4 regions of the Yersinia sp. KBS0713 genome follow, and region 1 is predicted to be linked to each of the others. Evidence: predicted binding sites of a transcription regulator. Region 1 holds the regulator's gene; each other region holds the start of a gene.

Region 1 (4,397 bases):
ACCCACAAAATCCCCAGACAGCCGATAGCAAATAACCCCAACCCGACCAACAGCACCGGTTTACGACCTATTTTATCCGATACCGGCCCCCAGATAAGTTGGGCGATAGCGAAACCGGCGAGGAAGATGCTCAGACTGGCACTGATGGCACCGGCGGAGGTTTGCAGCTCTTGTTGCATTGCGCCAAAGGCGGGCAAATACATGTCGGTGGCCAGATAACCCAGCATACTTAAGCCAGCCAGGTAGAACATGAAGCTAGAGGTGGTTTTCATTCTTTATTCTCAATGTGAAAATGTTGCAGGCGTTGCTGTTGTCAATATGTTGTTATTGTAAATGTATTATTACAGGCAATTTTATTGCGGGGGCATTCTATCCGGCGAGTGATTCGATTGTGAAACGGTAATATTTGCGCCATGCTATCAAAATATTTGATGTCTGAATAAATGAGCAACAGGAGCAGAAGATAATGTGGTCTGAATACTCGCTGGATGTGGTTGACGCGGTCGCACGTACCGGTAGCTTCAGTGCCGCCGCTCAAGAATTGCACCGTGTGCCATCGGCGATAAGTTATACCGTGCGCCAGCTTGAAGAGTGGCTGGCGGTGCCGCTGTTTGAACGGCGTCATCGTGACGTAGAATTAACCGCCGCAGGTGTCGTTTTTATCAAAGAAGCTCGCGATGTTATCAAAAAAATGAATGGCACTCGCCGTCAATGCCAACAAGTGGCGAATGGCTGGCGAGGGGAGTTAACCATCGTGGTGGATAAAATCGTCAAACCACAGCGCAGCCGCCGCTTAGTTCTGGATTTCTATCGACATTTTCCTGATATCGAATTACGGGTACGTTATGAGGTGTTCAATGGCGTCTGGGATGCGCTGGTGGACGGGCAGGCTGAAATGGCCATCGGCGCCACGCGTGCGGTGCCAGTCGGAGGGCGGTTTGTTTTTCGCGACATGGGCTTTTTAAGTTGGCAATGTGTGGTGAGTGTCGAACACCCATTAGCGCGGTTAACCGGGCCACTGACCGATGATCAGTTGCGGCCTTACCCCGCACTCTGTCTGGAAGATACCGCGCGCAACCTGCCGAAACGGGACACCTGGACCTTAGATAATCAGCAGCGGTTGGTGGCACCGGACTGGGCGACGGGGATTGACTGCCTGTGCGCGGGGCTATGTGTTGGCATGGTGCCTGCTCATATGGTCTCGCCGCTGATTGCGCAAGGGAGGCTGGCAGCGCTAAGCTTGGCTGAACCGCTACCGGATAGCCCATGCTGCCTGACGTGGGAGCAGAACAACCACTCACCGGCACTGGCATGGTTGCTGGCGTATTTGGGTGACAGTGTCACGCTAAATGCTGAGTGGCTGAAAGATGACAACCCATCAGCTACTCAGCATGACGACACCAGCAACTGAGAGCAAATAACCGCGCCGGTAGCCGAGTTTGCTACCGGCAGAAGAGAGTTAGCGGCGATAATCGCGGAACGGGCCATCCGCAACAGAACGTCGCTCGACCAGTTTCGGGTGCACCTCAATGGTCTGGGGGTCTTCGCGCTTGCTGACAATACGGTCGAGCAACATCGCAAAAGCGGTTTCACCTAATCGCTCTTTTGGCTGATGAATGGTGGTCAGCGCAGGGGAGAAGTAGCGCGCGTTGCGCACATTATCATACCCGATCACTGAAATATCTTGCGGCACCCGCAAGCCCAGCTCATCGGCTGCGCATATTGCACCCATCGCCATAATATCGCCGCCACAGAATACCGCGGTCGGGCGATGTTTTTGCGTCAGAATCTGGTGCATGGCTTTATAACCGGACTCCGGTTCGAAATCGCCCTGAACCACCCATTCATCACGCAGCGTGATATTGGCCTCCTCCAGGGCTTTCAAAAAGCCCTGATGGCGACCACCGCCAGTATTACGGGATAGCTGGCCGGGAATAGCGCCGATATCACGATGACCGCGCTCAATCAGATAACGTCCAGCCAAATAGCCGCCTTCAAAGGCGTTATCGATAATCGAGTCAGTAAAGTCGCCACGTGCTGTCCCCCAATCCATCACCACCATCGGGATATTACGATAATCTTCCAGCATCCCCAGCAACTGCTCGGGATATTCTGAACACATCACCAGCAGTCCATCAACACGCTTTTGTGCCAGCATCGCCAGATAGGCTTTCTGTTTATCCAGATTATTATGAGAGTTACATAAAATCAGCGTGTAACCCTTGCTATAACAACTGTTTTCAACCGCTTCGATCACTTCAGCAAAATAGGGCGCTTCGCTGGACGTTGCCAGTAAACCAATTGATTTGGTGTGATTAACTTTCAAACTACGGGCCACAGCACTGGGTGAATAATGCAGTTCTTTAATGGCCGCCCACACGGCAGCCTTAGTATTTTCGGCGACGAAACGCGTTTTGTTAATCACGTGCGAAACGGTGGTGGTGGAAACACCCGCGTGTTTGGCCACATCTTTAATCGTTGCCATAAAAAAAATGACTCCTAAGCTCACCTGTTACAGTAGGTAAGTATTATGTTAATCGTTTGCCTGCAGACGCGAAACCACTCAGACAGAAGCATGTTATTGGCTGGAAAATGGAATCAGCTGGTTGTCTGAGAGTATTTATTGGACGTTATTGGTCGGTATGCAGTTATGAACTGCGAATTTTGGCTGATCTGGAGGAAAAGTGAAAGAGGTATTCAAAGTTATAAAGTGCGTAATGAGCACAAGATTTTTTTTCTGAATTGTGGGAAGATATTTTAACACACTAACTATGTGCCTTTTCCCTACGACAAACTGACCGGCTGAGGAGTTTTTATGGATACCAATCTGAAAATGTCGCTGATTACGACTGTTGGTGCGCTGGCGATGATTATTGCCTTTAGCTTCGTGGCGGTAATGAATTAATTAAGCCGCTTGCCGGTAAAATAGTAAAGTAGGGCGGTTTACCCGCCCTTAATTATTGCTTGATGTGCTAACACATCGTCTCGCGCTTATTGCCTTCTCAGGCTAAATTCTTCTCAACGAATGCCCAGTTAACCAGCGCCCAGAAATTTTCCAGATATTTTGGCCGCGCATTGCGGTAATCAATATAATAAGCGTGTTCCCACACATCCACCGTCAGTAACGGTTTATCCGTGGTCGTCAGCGGGGTTGCCGCATTAGATGTACTCACAATCGCCAGCGTGCCATCGGCTTTTTTAACCAGCCAAGTCCAACCTGCGCCAAAGTTTTTCACTGCGGCATCGGTAAATTGTGCTTTAAATTCAGCAAAAGAACCAAATGATTGATTAATGGCATCAGCCACTTTACCGGTCGGCTCACCACCACCATTTGGTGACAGACAGTGCCAGTAGAAAGTATGGTTCCAGACTTGGGCCGCATTGTTAAAGAGACCACCGCTGGAGGTTTTTACTATCTCTTCCAGCGTTTTGTCAGCAAACTCACTATCTTTAATCAGATTATTGAGGTTAATCACATAGGTATTATGGTGTTTGCCGTAATGGTACTCCAGCGTTTCAGCTGAGATATGGGGTTCCAGTGCATTTTGTGCATAAGGTAATGCCGGTAATTCAAAAGACATAGCTCTCTCCTTTCGGGTTGCTCAGGGTGTTTGCTCCTCAAATCCCATCAATAGCCGCAGGCCATGATGTGGCGAAGAGCGGTTAAAAGCTTAATTGTTGTATTTTTGTTGTGGGTATAATCTTAACAATTTTCGACAGAAATGACAGTTATAACCACAGTATTAGTATGGCATTGGCATTAGCCAAGATAGATCACGGGGATAACAGAAGTTTGGCGAGTGGGGTACTCACAGCCAACAGCAGTGCTGGCTGTGAGTTGAAGAATTAGCGGATAGTTTTAGGTGTGACCACGCGGCGAGCACCCACATAGTGATCTTGCCAGTAGTCGTTATTCAGCATACTAATGCGGATCTCTTCGCCGGTACGCGGGGACTGAATAAATTTGCCGTTACCTAAATAGACACCGACATGATCGGCAACGCCGCGATTGGCAATATTAAAGAACACCAGATCACCACTCTCTAATTCAGCACGTTTGACTGGCGCGGCATCACGTAAATGATACATCTCGTTAGCAGTACGCGGCATTTTTATTCTGATCACATCTTTATAGGCGTAATAAATAAGCCCACTGCAATCAAAACCGGTATTCGGCGAGGTGCCGCCCCAACGATAAGGTTTACCGACTTGTTTCATCAGTTTGCTCATTGCCGTTTGCTTCGCATGTTGGTAGCGCTTTTTATGGGCAGGGCTGAGCTTGATTTTATTATTTGCAACTAATTCTGTGCCAGCTTTACCTTGAGTCTTATTTCGATGCCGACCATAAGCAATTTTTTCTGTTTTTTTGACCGCCGCCACTTTTTTGTTGGCCGCTG
Region 2 (4,397 bases), 610 kb from region 1:
ATACAAGCCGCAATGTCTCGTGAGTCATGCACCACATCCGCCAGCGCCTGCACATCCTTAACACTGAATTCGGTTTCAAGCGCCAGAGTCTGACGCGCCGCATGACTGAGAATCAAATGCGTTTCCACGCCCTCGACATGTTGCAGCACCTGTAACAGCCGCACGCCATAGATGGCCCCGCTGGCACCACTGATACCGATAATAAGTCGTTTCATGGAACACTGCCTCACACTGACATTATGCTTTTCAAACTAAGCATAACATAAAGAAATAGGGGCAAACTTTGCCGTATCAGGCAGGGATTAGCAAGTTATAGCCACTCACTCTCGACTGTTTTGCCGATGAATCGATAACAAAAAAGGTGCACCGCGCCTGAGCGCAGGTTGCACCTTTTTAATTCATTTGCCTTTACCGCTCAAACGGCACTGGATGTACCGGTAGATTTTGATATGCGGCCTATAGTGCGGCAACTCAAAACACGAGGGAGTAATTACCCTTCATTATGCATTTCAAGATTTTCTGCTTCGTTATGATTACGTAATGCCTGTGCATCATCGTTACGTAACGACTCCAGATACTCCAGATAGCTCTGATCCACATCTTTGGTGACGTAAACACCATTAAAGACTGAGCACTCAAACTGAGTGATATCTGGGTTATCTTCGCGTACTGCTTCGATAAGGTCAGGAAGATCCTGGAAAATCAGTGCATCGGCACCAATCAACTGGCGAATCTCGTCCACTTCGCGGCCATGGGCAATCAACTCATTGGCGCTAGGCATATCGATACCGTACACATTCGGGAAGCGAATCTCAGGAGCGGCAGAAGCAAAATAGACTTTCTTCGCCCCAGCTTCACGTGCCATCTCGACTATCTGTTCTGAGGTCGTACCACGTACGATTGAGTCATCCACTAATAGCACATTCTTATCGCGGAACTCGGCACGGTTGGCGTTCAGTTTGCGGCGCACTGATTTACGGCGCTCTTGCTGGCCCGGCATGATGAAAGTGCGGCCTACATAGCGGTTTTTCACAAACCCCTGACGATACGGTTTATCCAGAATACGGGCAATTTCCAGCGCGATATCGCAGGAGGTTTCCGGGATAGGGATAACCACATCAATATCCAGATCTTCCCACTGTTTAGCAATTTTTGCGCCCAATTTCTGCCCCATGCGCACCCGCGCACTGTAAACAGAAATTTTATCCATAAAGGAGTCAGGACGGGCAAAATAGACATACTCAAACAAGCACGGATTGAATTTTGGATTTTCAGCACACTGACGGGTGAACAACTGGCCCTTTTCGGTGATATACACCGCTTCGCCCGGCGCTACATCACGCAGGAATTCGAAGCCAAGGGTATCAAGTGCCACACTTTCAGAAGCAACCATGTACTCATTACGGCCATCAACCAGGGTGCGTTTACCAATCACCAGCGGACGGATGCCGTTAGGGTCACGGAAGGCGACCATGCCGTGGCCGATAATCATCGCGACGCAAGCATAGGCACCACGGATCAACTGATGCGTGGCGGCAACAGCGGCAAAAATGTTGTCAGATTCCAGCGGGTAGTGTTGGAAACGATCTAATTCACTGGCAAAAATATTCAGCAGAATTTCTGAGTCAGAGGTGGTGTTCACATGACGGCGAGAAACTTCGAATAATTTCTTTCTCAGTTGGTGAGCGTTAGTCAAATTTCCGTTATGAGCCAGGGTGATGCCAAACGGTGAGTTAACGTAGAAGGGCTGAGCCTCGGAAGCACTGGAGCTGCCAGCGGTCGGGTAGCGAACATGGCCAATCCCCATATTCCCCTGTAAGCGCAGCATATGCCGGGTTTCAAATACATCCTTCACCAAGCCATTTGCTTTACGCAGCCGGAACCCATTATGGGCATCAATGGTAACGATGCCCGCAGCATCCTGGCCTCGGTGCTGGAGCACCGTCAGCGCATCATAAATCGACTGGTTTACCGGTGCAAAACCGGCGATACCGACAATACCGCACATGTTGTCTTTTCCTCATAAGCCGCTTCGAATCGGTAATTGATTCGGTAAGAAACTCGACGTGCTCTGCAGGTAGTCAAAGAACCACCTGATGATATAACTGAACTGCGGGATTAATTGTGACTGTTTCCAGTCTTCACTTTGTGAGAAGCCGGTAAACGTGTCGAGAAAGAACAACATGGCTGAGACAATCAGAACACCTCGCAGCGCCCCAAAACAGATCCCCAATACCCTGTCTGTTCCTGATAACCCGGTACGTTCAACCAGTGAACCAATCACATAGTTAACAATAGCCCCGACGATCAATGTCGCGATGAACAAAATGCCGATGGCAATGCCGTTACGTACCACTTCATCCTCAAAACGGGTGAAGTAGATAGCAAGGTAAGTGTAAAAATGGCTGGCGACAAAAAACGCACATCCCCATGTTACAAGTGACAATGCTTCACGGACAAATCCCCGGATTAAGCTGACTAACGCAGAAAATCCGATAATCCCTATAATGACGTAATCAATCCAGACCATGACTATTCCAATGACGAAATCGCCGCTGCATCCTGTTCGCGGCGAATTCTAACAGAAAAAGAAAACGTTTGCGTAGGGGTTTCTGACCCCGCGACAAATTAAAGTGCGGCGATTTTAAAAACAACAATCGCCGCACAAACTTAGCGCCCAAACCCCGTGCGCACTGACATCCTACTGCTTAGCTAAATCTTAACGCCCCGTGCTATAGGGCCTGACCTGCCCATTCAGCCCGCTTAATGAATTAAGCTCCGGCAGTGCGGATTGCAGTTTTTGTTTTGATGCATCCGGCCCGACAAATACTCGTGTTATCTGGCCCTGAACCGGGGTCGCAGGCACCGTAAATGCCCGATGGCCTGACAGGCGCAATGTAGCGACCACCTCATTCACTTTAGCAGCGTTTTTGAGCGCCCCCAGTTGGACGACATAAGCCTGCCCTACCGGTGCCTTCTCTTCTGCGGCCGGTTTGCTCTCCGGCTTAACTTCTGGTTTAACTTCTGGCTTAACCTCCGCTTTAGGCTTAACTTCCTGCGGTTTTTTCTCTGCCGGAGTCGGTTTGATTTCGACCGGTCGCTTCTCGACAGGTTTCACCTCAATCGGCTTATTTTGCATCGCTGGCGGTGCAACGATTGTCGGTTCAGATGGCAGGTTACCGGCATCATTAGCGGCTTGAGAGGCGGAGTCATCTTTAGGGACTTCCACCGCTTGCGCTGCACCTTCTGGTGGCGCGATAGGCAAAGGCTGACTGACCGGTGGAACCGCGTCAATCTCCTGGCTATCACCGGGTTTTGGCACTAATGGGATAGCAGCAAACTCATCCTCATAATGCTTCTTTTTACCATCCAGCAGCCCCGGCAGCAAAATCACGCCCAACGCCACCAGAATGATGGTCCCGACTAAACGGTTCTGGAACTTACTTGCCACTCGCATTCCCCACGTTCATTCGTTTATAAATTCGATTTTTATCAAAAGGATACGGTCATAGATTCAATGCAGCCATCACATGGGCGACAGTATGGAAAGAGCCACAGACAATGACCACATCCTGTGGTTGTGCATCTTGCATGGCCTGACGCCAGGCAGTTTCAACATCACTAAATTGGCGAGATAGCGTGAGATGCTCAGCCAACTGCGCCGCAGTAGCCCCACGCGGCCCCTCTAGCAGTGCGCAATACCACTCGTCGACCTGTTCGGATAAGCACGCTAAGGTTCCAGCAATATCTTTATCTGATAACATCCCAACCACTGCCCGTACTTTACCCTGTTTCGGCAATTGAGCGAGTCTGTCGGTCAAATAACGTGCAGCATGTGGGTTATGGGCAACATCCAAAATCAACAAAGGTTGCTCACTGACAATCTGGAAGCGCCCTGGCAGGCGGGCAGCCTGCAAGCCCTGGCGAATAACTGATTCGCTCAATGGTAATCCGCAATAGTGCAGCACCGCCAATGCGGTGGCCGCATTCGCCAACGGCACATTGGGCAGCGGTAAATCACGCCACTGCTGATCGTCGCACTGCCAGCTCCAACGGTTCGCTTGCTGACTAAATTGCCATGCTTTATCACGCTGATAGAGTGGTGCGCCAAGTTGCGCGGCGACATCGGCAATGGATTGCGGCATATCGGGTTCACCCACCACGGCGGGTTTTCCGGCGCGGAACACACCCGCTTTTTCGCGCCCAATGCTTTCGCGATCAAAGCCCAACCAGTCGGTGTGGTCTATCGCGATACTGGTGATAGCCGCGACATCAGAATCAACAATATTGGTCGCGTCCAAACGCCCACCCAGCCCCACTTCCAGAATCACTACATCAAGCTTAGCTTGCTTAAATAGTTGCAGCGCCGATAAGGTGCCAAATTCGAAGTAAGTCAG
Region 3 (4,397 bases), 1.1 Mb from region 1:
AATACCAACAGAATGTAGTGCCTCCGTAACCGGTGCGCATGCTCGGTCCGCCGAGAAGCCTTAAGGTTGCGACGCTGCGTTCACCTTGAACCATGGGTTCAAGGGTTACAGCCTGCGGCGGCATCTCGGAGATCCCTTTCTTAGCGGGTAACTTATATTTTGAGTTATCACGTTCATTTTGATATAAGCCACTATTCACCTCTTTAAGTCATCTGTCTTTAAGTCAACTACATGTCTTTAAGTCAACTACATGCCTCTAAACCCGCAACAGACTTTGAATCCACAACACGCCCTTGAGCGGCATAACATTCGCAAAGAAATTCGTGCGCGTCGACGCCTGCTAACACCGGAACAACAGCAACACGCTGCCGATTTGGTCGCCAGTCATCTCGCTGCCCATGATAAAATTCAACAAGCCAGCACTGTGGCGATATTTCTTTCCTTTGATGGTGAGCTGAATACCGGCCCTATCATTGAGATGTTGTGGCAGCAGCAAAAACAGGTCTACCTGCCTGTTCTCCACCCTTTCAGCGCCGGTAATCTATTATTTCTCCGCTATCGCCCCGATAGCCAGCTCATCCGTAATCGCCTGAAGATCCTGGAACCACAGCTTGATGTGCGTGAAGTTCTACCGCTCAATCAGTTGGATGTGGTAATCACCCCTCTGGTGGCCTTTGATAGCCATGGTCAGCGCTTAGGTATGGGGGGCGGGTTTTATGATCGTACACTGCAACACTGGCAGCAAGCTGGCCCCTACCCTATTGGGCTGGCCCATGATTGCCAACGAGTCGAGCATTTACCGAGTGAATATTGGGATGTGCCGTTGCCAGAGATTGTGACAGCCGAAAAAGTCTGGCGCTGGTGAGCTAGGGCGTTCAACATAAAAAAACACCCGATATTATACATAGCGGGTGTTTAGTCATATTAGTACAACAAACGTGCGCGGATAGTCCCTGGGATAGCCTTCATCGCTTGCAACGCTCTTTCTGCATTTTCCTCATCATCAGTTTCAACGTCGATCACGACGTAACCGATTTCAGCGCTGGTTTGCAAATATTGCGCGGCGATGTTGACGTTCTGCTCAGCAAAGATTCTGTTAATGCTGGTCAGAATGCCTGGGCGGTTCTCATGGATATGCAGCAGACGGCGGGTATTATCACCATGGGCTGGCAGAGAAACTTCCGGGAAGTTGACCGCAGACAGCGTGGAGCCGTTGTCGGAATACTTCGCCAACTTACCGGCCACTTCATCACCGATATTTTCCTGCGCTTCCTGAGTTGAACCACCGATATGCGGAGTCAATAACACATTGTCAAACTCACACAATGGTGAATTGAACGGCTCTTTATTGGTTGCTGGCTCTTCAGGGAAGACGTCGATTGCCGCCCCTGCCAGATGATTGCTCGCCAAAGCATCACACAGGGCCGGGATATCAACCACAGTACCGCGTGAGGCGTTAATTAGCATCGCACCCGGCTTCATCAGGGCTAACTGCTCAGGGCCAATCATATTTTTGGTGGAGTGGTTTTCCGGCACATGCAGGCTAATCACATCACTCATATTCAGCAAATCAGACAGATGGCGAACCTGCTGTGCATTCCCCAACGACAGCTTATTTTCGATATCGTAGAAGAAAACTTTCATGCCGACACTTTCAGCCAAAATACCCAGCTGTGTGCCGATATGACCATAACCGATGATGCCCAGTTTCTTACCGCGGGCTTCATAGGAGCCGACCGCCAGCTTATTCCACTCACCACGATGAGCTTTGGCATTCGCCGACGGAATCCCTCGGAACATCAGCAGTAACTCACCCAGCACCATTTCGGCCACCGAACGAGTATTGGAGAAAGGTGCATTGAATACCGGCACGCCGCGCGTGGTGGCCGCCTTTAAATCAACCTGATTGGTACCGATACAGAAACAACCAACCGCAACCAATTTTTCTGCTGCGGCAAAAACCTCTTCGGACAGATGAGTGCGCGATCGAATTCCGATGAAGTGGGCATCACGAATAGATTCTTTCAGTGATTCGGTGTCTAAGGCACCTTTATGGTATTCAATATTGCTATATCCGGCTGCACGCAGATTATCAACTGTGCTCTGGTGCACCCCTTCCACTAACAGAAACTTAATTCTGTCTTTCTCCAGTGATACTTTTGCCATGTCCCCGACCCTATTTTCAGACTTCAGATGTGGCTGCCGCTATCGAATGAATCCGGTCAGCACCCTGTCAACATAACAAATATTACGCAGGCAGCAATACAAACGATTGCCTACCTATCAGCATAACAATCAGCACAAGTGTTAATTTATGGAATAAAAAACTGGCGGTGAGAGGGTTAATGGCAGGTTAATAAATTGAAATGACAGAATGTGATATATATCACCAAATTTAACGTTTTTAAGAAAAGATATTTAAAGGCAAAAAAGTTATCAGGATGAAGCTGTATCACCTCATCCTGAAAATGATTTAGCCGATTATTTTACTATCGTCTTAACACCATCAGCGGTGCCAATCAGTGCCACATCAGCACCACGGTTGGCAAATAACCCAACTGTCACCACACCGGCAATTCCGTTGATTTTATTCTCTAACGTCACAGCATCCAAAATCGTCAGGTTGTGCACATCCAAAATAACGTTGCCGTTATCGGTCAGCACATTTTGGCGATATTCTGGCAATCCGCCCAGCTTAACCAACTCACGAGCCACATAAGAGCGAGCCATCGGGATCACTTCGACGGGCAGCGGGAATTTGCCCAGCAGATCAACCTGTTTGCTCGCATCGGCAATGCAGATAAACTTACGGGCGATTGCCGCAATGATTTTCTCGCGGGTCAGGGCCGCACCACCGCCTTTGATCATCTGCATATGGCCATTAATCTCATCAGCGCCATCAACATAGATATCCAGCACATCCACTTCGTTGCAATCAAAGACATGAATGCCGTAACTTTTCAGTTTATCGGTAGAGGCGTCAGAGCTGGAAACCGCCCCTTCAATTTGATCTTTGATCGAGCCGAGAGCATCAATAAAGTGTGCTGCGGTGGAGCCAGTACCAACGCCGACGATGGTGCCGGGTTTGACGTAATCTAATGCTGCCCAGCCCACTGCTTTTTTAAGTTCATCCTGAGTCATGGTGAGTTCACTGCCTATGATATGAAAAAACTGTATCCATTATAGAACATGCGCAGGATAAATCGTCGCAATAAAGCGGACTTGCGACGCGGTTAATTCTAGCTGGATCACAGTTATAGCGGTTTATTTATGGCGGGCACTTTACTCTTCAGCCAGAGTAAAATGACCAAAATATGGCGGCGAAATGTGGCATAGTGCGGTATCGACTTAATATTTGGAGAGATGACTCCGATGAAACGCCCAGACTACCGTACGCTACAAGCGCTGGACGCGGTGATCCGTGAACGCGGTTTTGAACGCGCTGCACAAAAACTTTGCATCACCCAATCGGCGGTATCTCAACGCATTAAGCAGTTGGAGAACCTGTTCGGTCAGCCGCTGTTAGTGCGCACAGTGCCCCCTCGTCCTACAGAGCAGGGGCAGAAACTGCTCGCCTTACTGCATCAAGTGGAGTTGCTGGAGGAGGAGTGGCTCGGCAATGATAACGGCGTGGATACGCCGCTATTGCTGTCACTGGCGGTCAACGCCGACAGTCTGGCGACCTGGCTGTTACCGGCATTGAAACCGGTGCTGGCAGACTCCCCAATCCGGCTGAATTTGCAGGTTGAAGATGAAACCCGAACCCAGGAGCGGCTGCGTCGTGGGGAAGTGGTGGGGGCGGTCAGTATCCAACCACAGCCACTGCCGAGCTGTTTGGTTGACCAACTGGGTGCGCTGGACTATCTGTTTGTGGCGTCCAAACCCTTCGCTGAGCGCTACTTCCCCAATGGCGTGACCCGCTCGGCATTGCTGAAAGCACCTGCGGTGGCCTTTGACCATCTGGATGATATGCATCAGGCATTTTTACAGCAGAATTTTGATTTATCACCCGGCAGCGTCCCCTGCCATATCGTTAACTCGTCGGAAGCCTTTGTGCAGTTGGCAAGGCAGGGCACTACTTGCTGCATGATCCCGCATCTGCAAATCGAAAAAGAGTTGGCGTCAGGGGAGTTGATTGATTTGACTCCGGGGCTACGGCAGCGGCGAATGCTGTTCTGGCACCGTTTTGCACCGGAAAGCCGGACCATGAGGAAAGTGACTGACGCCCTGTTATCTTATGGGCGTCAGGTATTGCGGCAGGACTGAGTTATTTGGCGGCAGGGGCGGCCGTTTGCAGCTCAAACACCACATCAACTTGATCATCGAAATGGATGGTCTGTTGTTCGTAAGTTTGGGCCGCATCCGTAGCCGGTGCTGCTTCAGCGCTCTTAAACATG
Region 4 (4,397 bases), 2.1 Mb from region 1:
GCGCTTTAGCTGGCAAATCAAAGGGATGGACTGCCCAAGCTGCGCTCGAAAAATTGAGAATGCCGTCAGTAGTCAGGTTGAAATTGAAAATGTAAAAGTGCTGTTTGCCACGGAAAAACTGGTGGTGGATGCCAGCACGGATATTCGTCTGCAAGTCCAGCAGGCGGTCAGGCAGGCTGGGTTCATCCTGATTGATACCCAATTATCTGCCGAAAATCAGGTTGAAGCGCCCGAATCACGCTTTCGTGAATACCTGCCAATAGCACTATTAACCCTATTGATGTTGATCAGTTGGGGAATCTCTCTATTCAGCACCGAACTGGCTGAGTTCGCCTTCGCCGCGACCACCATTGTTGGGCTGATTCCCGTGACAACCAAAGCCTGGAAGCTCATCCGCTCAGGTACACCTTTTGCCATTGAAACCTTGATGAGTGTCGCGGCAATCGGGGCGATGTTTATCGGCGCAACTGCTGAAGCGGCGATGGTATTGTTGCTGTTTATGATCGGCGAATTGCTGGAGTCCTATGCCGCAAATCGTGCCCGTCGTGGGGTGAAAGCGCTGATGGCGCTGGTGCCAGAAGAGGCGCTGTTATTGAAAAATGGTGAGCGTATCTCAGTTCCGGTCGCCAGTTTACGTCCCGGCGATATCATCGAAATTGCACCGGGAGGCCGCCTGCCCGCGGATGCCGAATTAATGACCCCGTTCGCCAGCTTTGATGAGAGCGCCCTCACCGGAGAGTCAATCCCTGTTGAGCGGCAGCAAGGCGAAAAAGTCGCGGCGGGATGCTTATCCGTCGATCGCGCCACCGAGATGCGGGTGATTTCAGAGCCGGGTAATAACGCCATTGACAGAATACTGCAACTTATTGAATTAGCAGAAGAACGTCGTGCCCCCATTGAGCGCTTTATTGACCGTTTCAGCCGTATTTATACCCCTGCGATTATGCTGCTCTCGGTGCTGGTGATGCTGGTGCCGCCGTTGGCTTTCGCCGAACCTTGGGAAAGTTGGATTTATCGCGGCCTGACATTGCTGCTAATTGGTTGTCCGTGCGCACTGGTGATCTCGACTCCAGCGGCCATTACCTCCGCACTGGCGGCGGCGACGCGACGCGGTGCACTAATCAAAGGCGGCGCGGCACTGGAACAACTTGGGCGCATTCAAACCGTGGCTTTCGACAAAACCGGCACACTGACCGAGGGTAAACCGAAAGTGACCGATGTTCTGCCGGTCGGTGGCGTAAGTGAAACCCGCCTGCTGGCTTTGGCAGCCGCAGTCGAAGCCGGATCGCACCATCCGCTGGCTGTCGCGATTATGCAGCGAGCACAACAAAACACCCCACTGCTGCCGCTGGCTGAGGGGCGTCGCGCGCTGGCAGGTATCGGCGTTGAGGGCAGCGTGAATGGGCTGGCGGTGCTTGTCAGTGCGCCCGGTAAGTTGCCCGCAGGGTTATTGACCGATGAGTGGCAAACGCAGCTCGATCAGTTGGAAAGCAGCGGCAAAACTGCCGTCGCCGTACTGGAGGATGAGAAGTTTATTGGCTTACTGGCGCTGCGCGACACACTGCGCACCGATGCTAAGCAAGCCATTGATTCACTGAAAAAATTGGGCATTCAGGGTGTAATGTTAACCGGCGATAACCCACGGGCGGCAGCGGCCATTGCCAGTGAGTTGGGAATTGATTACCGTGCCGGATTGTTGCCCGCAGATAAAGTGCAGGCGGTGATGGCGCTAAATGAAGCTCAGCCGACAGTGATGGTCGGAGACGGCATTAATGATGCGCCAGCAATGAAAGCGGCCAGTATTGGTATCGCCATGGGCAGTGGCACTGATGTGGCACTGGAGACAGCCGATGCTGCACTGACCCATAACCGGCTTACCGGGCTGGCAGAGATCATTCTGTTATCGCGGGCAGCGAATGCCAATATTCGCCAGAACATTACGATTTCGCTCGGGCTGAAAGGGATTTTCCTGGTGACCACGTTGCTGGGTTTAACCGGCTTGTGGCTGGCGGTATTAGCGGATTCAGGCGCCACCGCATTGGTGACGGCTAACGCATTGCGGTTATTGCGAAAAAGAGATGTTTAAGCGCTAAGACGAAAGGGGCAATTACTCCACCTTTGCCCCTTTCTGCACCAGATACCGATAGGGGGTCTGTTGGGTATCTTGGGCCAGCAACTGGTGATCCATAAAGCGGCAAAAGCCGGGGATATCACGGGTGGTGGCCGGGTCGTCAGCAATGATCAGCAGTGTTTGGCCATTTTCCATATGGCGAACCGTTTTACGTACCATCATCACCGGCTCTGGGCAGCGCAGGCCCAATGCATCAAGTGTTTTATCTGGATTAGCAAAAATATCGGTCATGACGGCTCTCTTGTGGGTCAGTATGCAGTTGCGCAACAGTATCGGAATTTATAAGCTGGCTGACGAAGCCGCATTCGTTTACGAAGTGGTGCTCGTTTACGAAGTGGCGCTCGTTTATGAAGTGGCATAGTTTACCCCGCCGATTTTTAGGTGCAAGTAGTGCTAACGTTTGCGTTAAAATTAACCATTGCATTCGTTGCGCAAACGGGTATCATGCCGCCGCGCCGTAAAATTACGGTACATTTTGTTTGGGTTCCCTCACCCCAGTAACCAAAAAGGTCACATTTATGTTTTCGTTTACTCCCCAACAGCGGATGACCGCGTTGGTATGGCTATCGCTATTCCATATCGTCATCATTACCTCCAGTAACTACCTGGTGCAATTGCCGATCGCTATCTTCGGTTTTCACACCACCTGGGGGGCCTTTACCTTTCCATTTATCTTCTTAGCCACCGACCTGACTGTGCGGATTTTTGGTGCCCCTTTGGCGCGCCGGATTATTCTGTCGGTGATGGTGCCTGCGCTGCTGATTTCATACCTGATTTCAGCGCTGTTTTATCAGGGAAGTTGGCAAGGGTTCCCAGCGCTAACCAGTTTTAATCTATTCGTGGCGCGTATCGCAGCCGCCAGTTTTATGGCCTATGTGCTTGGGCAAATTCTGGATGTTCAGGTGTTTAACCGCCTGCGTCAGCGCAGTGCCTGGTGGGTTGCCCCGACGGCAGCAATGTTCTTCGGTAATATCAGCGATACTATGGCGTTCTTCTTTATTGCGTTCTACCGCAGCACTGATCCGTTTATGGCGGCAAACTGGGTGGAGATAGCCCTGGTGGATTACAGCTTTAAGTTGCTGATCTGCATGTTGTTCTTCCTGCCAGCTTATGGCGTAATGCTTAATGTATTGCTGAAATATTTTGCCCGTAAGACCAACCAGCAACCATTGGCGACTGTCAGTTCTGCGACACATTAATGGCTATTCCGGCAGCCACACCCCTGTGGTTGCCCCTCGCTGACCAACAAGCGCTTATGGATTTCTCCTAAAACCGCCACCTCTTGGTTGCCCACAGAACAATAGGTTGCTTTTAGCGACTGAATAAGGTGCGATAGAGTGATTGATCATTAATAACTGATTAGTTATCGATGACGGTGAGTCATCGTATTTGACACGCGCTCAGCATTAATAAGGAACTCCCATGCATAAAATTACCAAGTTTCTCGCCGTCGGCCTGCTGGTTGTAGGACTCAGCGCCTGTGATAGCGGCAACGATAAAAATGTGGGTCAGGCGGTCAGCCTGCTGGAAGGTAAAGTCACGTTGAGTTTGCCCGCAGATTTATCGGACCAAAGTGGGAAAATGGGCAATCAAGCCAATAATATGTCTGTTTTCGCCAATAAAACCGGCGATAAAGCGGTGATCGTGATTTTAGGCGATAACACGAATGAAGCGCTGGAGGTGCTGACTGGCCGTTTAGCCGATCAACAGCGTGCACGCGATGCTAATTTACAAGTGGTGACGAATAAAGCGATCAAAATCGATGGGCAACCTTTCCAGCAGCTGGACAGCATTATTACCAGCGGCGGCCAGAAAGCTTACTCATCCGTGTTGATGGGGAGAGTCGATAACCATTTGATGACATTACAAATTACCCTGCCAGCTGAAAATCAGCAGCAAGCACAAGCTGAAGCTGAGTCCATCATCAGCACCTTGAAGTTGAAATAACCCTCCTCAACAGAGCGCAGTCAATCGCGCTCTGTCCCCATAGCCCTAGACTAAAGCTCGTGCCAGTAACGTAATTGGATGCTCACACTTCTTGCTCGTCGACATCTCAATCTGCCATTTGCAGGTTTCGCAGTCGGTGATCACCAGATCGACGCCACTCTCCTCAATTTGCTGGAATAGCGATGCGCCGATCCCTTGAGCTGTGGCGTAATTCTCTGATTTAAAACCATAAGTTCCAGCTATGCCGCAACATTGAGAATCCAGCACCACCAGCTCAATATTGGGAATGCGCTGCAATAAAGCCAAGGTATAGGCGGTC

What was found. The regulator PurR, encoded in region 1, represses purine synthesis genes. The targets are predictions, from matches to a motif close to CANGCAAACGTTTGCNTG.
Positions count from the first base shown of each region.
Region 2: cvpA (colicin V production protein) is a predicted target of PurR. The motif match lies at 2,588-2,605, and genes of this name have one in related genera.
Region 3: serA (phosphoglycerate dehydrogenase) is a predicted target of PurR. The motif match lies at 2,262-2,279, and genes of this name have one in related genera.
Region 4: FFE93_RS19955 (7-cyano-7-deazaguanine/7-aminomethyl-7-deazaguanine transporter) is a predicted target of PurR. The motif match lies at 2,521-2,538, and genes of this name have one in related genera.

Region 1 is NZ_CP042173.1:2,070,376-2,074,772, forward strand. It holds gene punC (purine nucleoside transporter PunC) at 1-272, opposite strand, end outside; gene punR (DNA-binding transcriptional activator PunR) at 467-1,411, shown strand; gene purR (HTH-type transcriptional repressor PurR) at 1,460-2,485, opposite strand; gene FFE93_RS09685 (YnhF family membrane protein) at 2,816-2,905, shown strand; gene sodB (superoxide dismutase [Fe]) at 3,003-3,581, opposite strand; gene FFE93_RS09695 (C40 family peptidase) at 3,847-4,397, opposite strand, start outside.
Region 2 is NZ_CP042173.1:1,460,353-1,464,749, reverse strand. It holds gene FFE93_RS06855 (UbiX family flavin prenyltransferase) at 1-215, opposite strand, end outside; gene purF (amidophosphoribosyltransferase) at 491-2,008, opposite strand; gene cvpA (colicin V production protein) at 2,021-2,530, opposite strand; gene dedD (cell division protein DedD) at 2,720-3,451, opposite strand; gene folC (bifunctional tetrahydrofolate synthase/dihydrofolate synthase) at 3,507-4,397, opposite strand, start outside.
Region 3 is NZ_CP042173.1:924,616-929,012, reverse strand. It holds RNA gene ssrS (6S RNA) at 1-136, shown strand, start outside; gene FFE93_RS04315 (5-formyltetrahydrofolate cyclo-ligase) at 251-865, shown strand; gene serA (phosphoglycerate dehydrogenase) at 925-2,166, opposite strand; gene rpiA (ribose-5-phosphate isomerase RpiA) at 2,482-3,141, opposite strand; gene FFE93_RS04300 (LysR family transcriptional regulator ArgP) at 3,373-4,266, shown strand; gene FFE93_RS04295 (oxidative stress defense protein) at 4,268-4,397, opposite strand, start outside.
Region 4 is NZ_CP042173.1:4,205,913-4,210,309, forward strand. It holds gene FFE93_RS19945 (zinc/cadmium/mercury/lead-transporting ATPase) at 1-2,086, shown strand, start outside; gene tusA (sulfurtransferase TusA) at 2,108-2,362, opposite strand; gene FFE93_RS21820 (hypothetical protein) at 2,361-2,492, shown strand; gene FFE93_RS19955 (7-cyano-7-deazaguanine/7-aminomethyl-7-deazaguanine transporter) at 2,650-3,330, shown strand; gene FFE93_RS19960 (DcrB family lipoprotein) at 3,554-4,078, shown strand; gene glpC (anaerobic glycerol-3-phosphate dehydrogenase subunit GlpC) at 4,124-4,397, opposite strand, start outside.